Ancylobacter polymorphus: one gene and its partner. The protein of the gene in region 1 interacts with the protein of each later gene in a pairwise test. Links are inferred from orthologs where the notes say so. Each region holds a gene or a part of one and is shown on either strand. Other genes may lie near its edges.

Evidence for each region.
Region 2: the proteins of dprA (region 1) and recA interact in binary tests that used the Bacillus subtilis proteins (3 or more experiments, as listed by UniProt). The link is inferred for Ancylobacter polymorphus from one-to-one orthologs.

Annotation. Positions count from the first base shown.
Region 1 is NZ_CP083239.1:3,615,161-3,618,463, forward strand. Bases 55-3,044 are described here. They hold dprA (DNA-processing protein DprA), read left to right. Parts: upstream 55-989; coding sequence 990-2,099; downstream 2,100-3,044. Other genes in these bases: K9D25_RS17315 (dihydroorotase), read left to right, coding at 55-317; plsY (glycerol-3-phosphate 1-O-acyltransferase PlsY), read left to right, coding at 381-986; K9D25_RS17330 (hypothetical protein), read right to left, coding at 2,128-2,346; topA (type I DNA topoisomerase), read left to right, coding at 2,622-3,044. Also shown: more of K9D25_RS17315, read left to right, coding at 1-54; more of topA, read left to right, coding at 3,045-3,303. UniProt on the Bacillus subtilis protein: Protein that helps load RecA onto ssDNA during transformation. Binds cooperatively to circular ssDNA, is able to bridge different segments of DNA. Favors the loading of RecA onto SsbA- or SsbB-coated ssDNA and formation of RecA-DNA filaments.
Region 2 is NZ_CP083239.1:2,941,810-2,945,041, forward strand. Bases 278-3,196 are described here. They hold recA (recombinase RecA), read left to right. Parts: upstream 278-1,156; coding sequence 1,157-2,236; downstream 2,237-3,196. Other genes in these bases: K9D25_RS13840 (FAD-dependent monooxygenase), read left to right, coding at 278-1,034; alaS (alanine--tRNA ligase), read left to right, coding at 2,436-3,196. Also shown: more of K9D25_RS13840, read left to right, coding at 1-277; more of alaS, read left to right, coding at 3,197-3,232. UniProt on the Bacillus subtilis protein: Multifunctional protein involved in homologous recombination, DNA repair and competence.

The DNA of each region.
Region 1 (3,303 bases):
AGGCCGCCTTCGGCGCCGTGGGGTTGGAGACCATGCTCGCCGCCGGCCTGCGCCTCGTCACCTCGGGCGGGCTCGATCTGATGACGCTGATCCGCGCCATGTCGACCAAGCCGGCGGAACGGCTCGGCCTGCCCGCCGGCACGCTGCGCCCCGGCGCGCGGGCGGATATCGCCCTGCTCGCGCTGGACGACGCCTGGATTCTCGATCCGCTCACGCTCAAATCGCGCTGCCGCAACACGCCCTTCGACGAGGCGCGTTTCGAGGGCCGGGTGGTGCGTACGCTGGTCGCCGGCCGCATGGTCTATGAATATGTGTGACGGGCGCCCCCGCGCGCCCGCGCCCCTCTGTGCAACCGCCCGGAAGTCTGTAAGGTCGCAGGCATGAACCCGTCCCTGCCCGCTCTGTCGAGCCTCGCCGCATTGCTGCTGGGTTACGCCCTCGGCTCGATCCCGTTTGGCCTCCTGCTCACCCGGATGGCCGGCACGCAGGATATTCGCAGCATCGGCTCCGGCAATATCGGCGCCACCAATGTGCTGCGCACCGGCCGCAAGGGGCTGGCGGCGGCAACGCTGCTGGGCGATGCGCTGAAGGGCACCGTGGCCGTGCTGCTGGCGCTGGCATGGCTCGGCCCGGAGGCCGCGCTGGCGGCGGCGCTGGGCGCCTTTCTCGGCCATCTCTTCCCGGTCTGGCTGGGGTTCAAGGGCGGCAAGGGCGTCGCCACCTTTCTCGGCGTGACGCTGGCGCTGGCCTGGCCGGCGGCGCTGGTCTTCGCCGCCGCCTGGCTCGCCGTGGCGTTTGTCACCCGCTATTCCTCGCTCGCCGCGCTGGTGGCGAGCGTCGCCACCGCGCTGTCGGCGTTCTTCCTCGCCTCGACCCCTGTCGGCGTGCTGCTGAGCCTTCTCGCCGCCCTGCTGTGGTTCATGCACCGGGCCAATATAAGCCGCCTCCTCGACGGCACCGAAGGGCGCATCGGCAAAAAGGGGTAGCGCGTGAGCGGGCGCGGCGTTCATCTCGATCCCGAACAGCGCCGCGACTGGCTCCGCCTCATCCGGGCCGAGCATGTCGGCCCCCGCGCCTTCCGCAGCCTGATCAACCGTTTCGGCGGTGCCGCCGCCGCGCTCGACGCCCTGCCCGCTTTGGCGCGGCGCGGCGGCGGGCTGCTGGCCCCGCGCGTGCCGTCCATTGCCGAGGCCGAGGCGGAAATGGCGGCGCTGGCGCGGATCGGCGGGCGTTTCATCGCGCTGGGCGAGCCGGAATACCCGGCCCTGCTGCGCACCATCGAGGACGCGCCGCCGCTCCTCGCCCTGCGCGGCCGGGCGGAGGTGCTGGCGCAGCCCACCGTCGCCATTGTCGGGGCGCGCAACGCTTCCGGCGCCGGCCGGATGATCACGGCCCGCATGGCGCGCGGCCTCGGCCTCGCCGGCTGGGCCGTCGCCTCGGGGCTGGCACGAGGCATCGACGCCGCCGCCCATGAGGCGAGCCTTGCGACCGGCACCATCGCCGTCATCGCCGGCGGGCATGACCGCCCCTATCCGCGCGAGAACGAGCCGCTGATGGCGCGCATCGCCGAAGAGGGCGCGATCCTCACGGAAATGCCGATGGGCTGGGAGCCGCGCGCCCGGGACTTTCCCCGCCGCAACCGGCTGGTCTCCGGCCTCTCCCTCGGCGTCGTGGTGGTGGAGGCGGCGGAGCGCTCCGGCTCGCTGATTACCGCCCGCCTCGCCGCCGAGCAGGGGCGCGAGGTGCTCGCCGTGCCGGGTTCGCCGCTCGACCCGCGCGCCGGTGGCACCAATGCGCTGATCCGGCAGGGCGCCGCGCTGGTGACCGGGGCGGAGGACGTGCTGGAAGCGCTCGCCGCGCTGCGCGACCGGCCGCCCGTGCGGGATATGGAGGAAGATACGCCGGGCATGGACGCGGCCGAGCCGAGCGACGACATGAGGTCGCGGCTCATGGACCTGCTCGGCCCCTCGCCGCTGGCAGTGGACGATCTGGTGGCGCTGTCGGGCGCCCGGGTCAGCGAGGTGCAGATCCTGCTGCTGGAGCTGGAGCTGGCGGGCCGGCTGGAACGCCACCGCGACGGCAGCGTCTCGCTGGTCTGAACGCGGCCGAGGCTCGCGCCCACGCGGCTTAGGGCGCCTCGATGGAAGGTGCCCCGCGCCGTCCCGCCCGGCGCGTCTCGGTCTCGCGGTGGGCCGTGTCACGGGCCTCGGCATAGGCCATCTCAAGCAGATAAGACAGCATGTCCAGCTTGTTGCGGGCGGCGAGGGTCGCCAGTTCCCGTGAGAGGGCGGCGATGTACTCCGCCGCTTCCCTCACCGTCCTATGCGCAGGATCATTGTCGGTCACGTCAGGCGCCCGTGGCTGATAGCGGCACGGAACAGCGTACCACAGCGCCGCGACTTGTCACGCCAATTGCGTGCATTCATGAATATTACACAACCTTACCGAGCAGAGCGCGAAAGCGCTGCCACGGCGGCGACGGGTGCGCTGGAACAGCTGCGAAACCCTGCCCCGCGCATCCGTCTGCGGCACGGCGCGTGCTTGGCATTTGACACACCGGGGCCTCTACCCCATTTTCCCGGCCTCTCGGGGCTGGACCCTTCAAAGGACGTGGCGCGCACATGCAGGTCGTCATCGTCGAATCGCCTGCCAAGGCGAAGACGATCAACAAATATCTCGGCTCGGGCTACGAGGTTTTCGCCTCGTATGGGCACGTACGCGACCTTCCGGCCAAGGATGGGTCGGTCAATCCCGACGACGATTTCCGCATGCTGTGGGATGTCGATCCCAAGGCGCAGAAGCGATTGTCCGATATCGCCCGTGCGGTGAAGGAGGCGGACGGCCTCATTCTCGCCACCGACCCGGATCGCGAAGGCGAGGCGATTTCCTGGCACGTGCTGGAAGTGCTGAAGGAAAAGCGCGCGCTGAAGGCGCAGCCGGTCTCGCGCGTCGTCTTCAACGCCATCACCAAGCAGGCGGTGCTGGAGGCGATGCAGCATCCGCGCGTCATCGACGCCGCACTGGTGGATGCCTATCTCGCCCGCCGCGCGCTCGATTATCTCGTCGGCTTCACCCTCTCGCCCGTGCTGTGGCGCAAGCTGCCCGGCGCCCGCTCGGCCGGGCGCGTGCAGTCGGTGGCGCTGCGCCTCGTCTGCGACCGCGAGCGCGAGATCGAAACCTTCGTCAAGCGCGAATACTGGTCCATCGCCGCCCAGCTGGCGACGCCCCGGCAGGAGACCTTCGAGGCCCGGCTCGTCGGCGCCGACGGCAAGAAGATCACCCGGCTGGATGTCGGCACCGAGG
Region 2 (3,232 bases), 670 kb from region 1 along the record:
CCCATTTTTCCGCGCTCATCGGCTGCGACGGCGCCCATAGCCCGGTGCGCCACCGGCTTGGCCTCGCCTTTGCCGGCGAGACGCTGGGCAGCGACTGGGCGCAGGGCGACTTTCATCTCACCGGCATGCCGTTCCCGGTCGACGAATTCGCCACCTGCCTGCACCGTGACGGGCCGGCGGTGCTGTTCCCGCTGGCGCCCGGGCGCTACCGCGTCATCATCGGCCTCGGCCCGAACCCTGCGCCGACGGCGCCGCCACCTCCTGATATGGCCGGCTTTCAGGCGCTGCTCGACCGGCGCGGGCCCGGCGGCATCACTTTGACCGAGCCGCTGTGGACGACGTCCTTCCGCATCAATGAGCGGCAGGTGGAGAGCTACCGGGTAGGGCGCGTCTTCCTCGCCGGCGATGCCGCCCATGTGCACAGCCCTGCCGGCGGGCAGGGCATGAACACCGGCATGCAGGACGCGGTGAACCTTGCCTGGAAACTCGCTCTGGTGCTGCGCGGCCTCGCGACCTCGCCGCTGCTGCTCGACAGCTACGACCCGGAACGGCGGGCGGTGGGGGCGGAGGTGATCGCCACCTCCGGCCGGCTGATCCGGCTCAGCACACTGAGCAATCCGGTGGCGCGGCAGCTGCGCAACATCGTCATGCCCTTCGTGCTTGGCCTCGCACCGGTGCGGCACGCCCTCGCTGGCGAGCTCACCGAGACCGCGATCCACTACGCCGACAGCCCGCTCAACGGCGCTTCCTGGGGCGCGGGCCCGCGCGCCGGCGAACGCCTGCCGCCGCTGCCGGGTGAGCCGCCCTATGGCGCGGGCGATACGCCGCGCTTCACCCTGCGGCTCGGCGACGGCGTGACCCCGCCGCCGGACGATCTGCCGATGGCCTTGCTCGATACGGTGATGCGCACGAACCCGGTGCCCGGCGGCATCGAGCTGGTGCGGCCCGATGGTTACCTCGCTCTGGCGGTGGCCGAGGGCGAATGGGAGCCGGTGTTGGACTATGTGCGCCGCCTCGGCCCGGAAGCGAACTGACAGGCGTGCGCGGCTGCGGTTTCGCAACGAGAACATATTGCGAACATCGAACAAACAGAGTACAAGTGCGGTAACCTCTGCCCCGCCGCCCTTTCCCCTTGCGCCCAGCCCGGAGCCCGGCAATGACTCAATCGACTCTGCGACTCGTTGAAGGATCTTCCATGGACAAGTCCAAGGCGCTCGACGCCGCCCTGACCCAGATTGAGCGCCATTTCGGCAAGGGCTCGATCATGCGGCTGGGCAAGAACGACAAGATCATGGAGATCGAGACGGTCTCCACCGGCTCGCTCGGCCTCGACATTGCCCTCGGCATTGGTGGCCTGCCGCGCGGGCGGGTGATCGAGATTTTCGGGCCGGAATCCTCCGGCAAGACCACGCTCGCCCTGCACACCATCGCGGAATCGCAGAAGAAGGGCGGCGTGTGCGCCTTCATCGACGCCGAACACGCGCTGGACCCGATCTATGCCCGCAAGCTCGGCGTGGACCTCGACAATCTGCTGATCTCGCAGCCCGATGCCGGCGAGCAGGCGCTGGAGATCGCCGACACGCTGGTGCGCTCCGGCGCGGTGGATGTGCTGGTGGTGGATTCGGTCGCGGCGCTCACCCCGCGGGCGGAACTCGACGGCGAGATGGGCGACAATCAGCCCGGCATGCAGGCGCGGCTGATGAGTCAGGCGCTACGCAAGCTCACTGCCTCGATCAACCGCTCCCACACCATGGTGATCTTCATCAACCAGATCCGCATGAAGATCGGCGTGATGTATGGCAGCCCGGAAACCACCACGGGCGGCAATGCGCTGAAATTCTATGCCTCCGTCCGCCTCGACATCCGCCGCATCGGCGCGATCAAGGAGCGCGAGGAGGTTGTCGGCAACCAGACCCGCGTCAAGGTGGTGAAGAACAAGCTGGCGCCGCCCTTCAAGCAGGTCGAGTTCGACATCATGTATGGCGAGGGCGTCTCCAAGATGGGCGAATTGATCGACCTCGGCGTCAAGGCCGGCGTGGTCGAGAAGTCCGGCGCCTGGTTCTCCTATGACAGCCAGCGCCTCGGCCAGGGTCGCGAGAACGCCAAGACCTTCCTGCGCCAGCACCCCGAGGTTTCCGGACGCATCGAGGCGACCATCCGCCAGAATGCCGGCCTCATTGCCGAGCAGATCCTCGCGGGCAGCGAAGAGAGCGAGGACGGCGACGACGCCGAGTGAGGCCTCGGCCGGGGTGGCGGCGGGCCTGCCTGCGGCATCTCCGGCTGTTGAGCGCCTGGACGGCAGCGGAGCGGGGACGACGCCCCGCTGCTTTCTGGACAAGGTGTTGATGCGTCGTTAGAACCGTTGCGCCCGCGCCGGTCGGTGCGGGTCGGCGCCTTTCGCGGCGCTGCTATCCAGCATCGGCGGACCCGGGTTCATGAGCGGCGTAAACGAGATTCGCGCGACCTTCCTCGACTATTTCGCCCGCAATGGGCATCAGGTGGTCGACTCCTCCCCGCTCGTGCCGCGCAACGACCCGACATTGATGTTCACCAATGCCGGCATGGTGCAGTTCAAGAACGTCTTCACCGGCATCGAGAAGCGGCCCTATTCGCGGGCGGTCACTTCTCAGAAATGCGTGCGTGCCGGCGGCAAGCACAACGACCTCGACAATGTCGGCTATACCGCACGGCATCACACCTTCTTCGAGATGCTCGGCAATTTCTCCTTTGGCGACTACTTCAAGGAGAACGCGATCGAGCTCGCGTGGAACCTGATCACCCGCGAGTTCGAACTGCCGGTGGAGAAGCTGCTCGTCACCGTCTACCACGAGGATGACGAAGCCTTCGGGCTGTGGAAGCGCATTGCCGGCCTGCCGGACGAGCGCATCATCCGCATCGCCACGTCGGACAATTTCTGGCAGATGGGCGATACCGGCCCCTGCGGCCCGTGCTCCGAGATCTTCTTCGACCACGGCCCGCATATTGCCGGCGGCCCTCCCGGTTCGGCCGACGCGGATGGCGACCGTTTCATCGAGATCTGGAATCTCGTCTTCATGCAGTTCGAGCAGCTGCCGGGCGGTGAGCGTGTGCGGCTGCCGCGCCCGTCGATCGACACCGGCATGGGGCTGGAGCGGATCTCCGCTGTGCTGCAGGGCACGCACGACAATTACGAGATCGACCTCATGCGTGCGCTCACCGGCGCCGTCGAGGAACTGACCGACGTGCCCGCCAA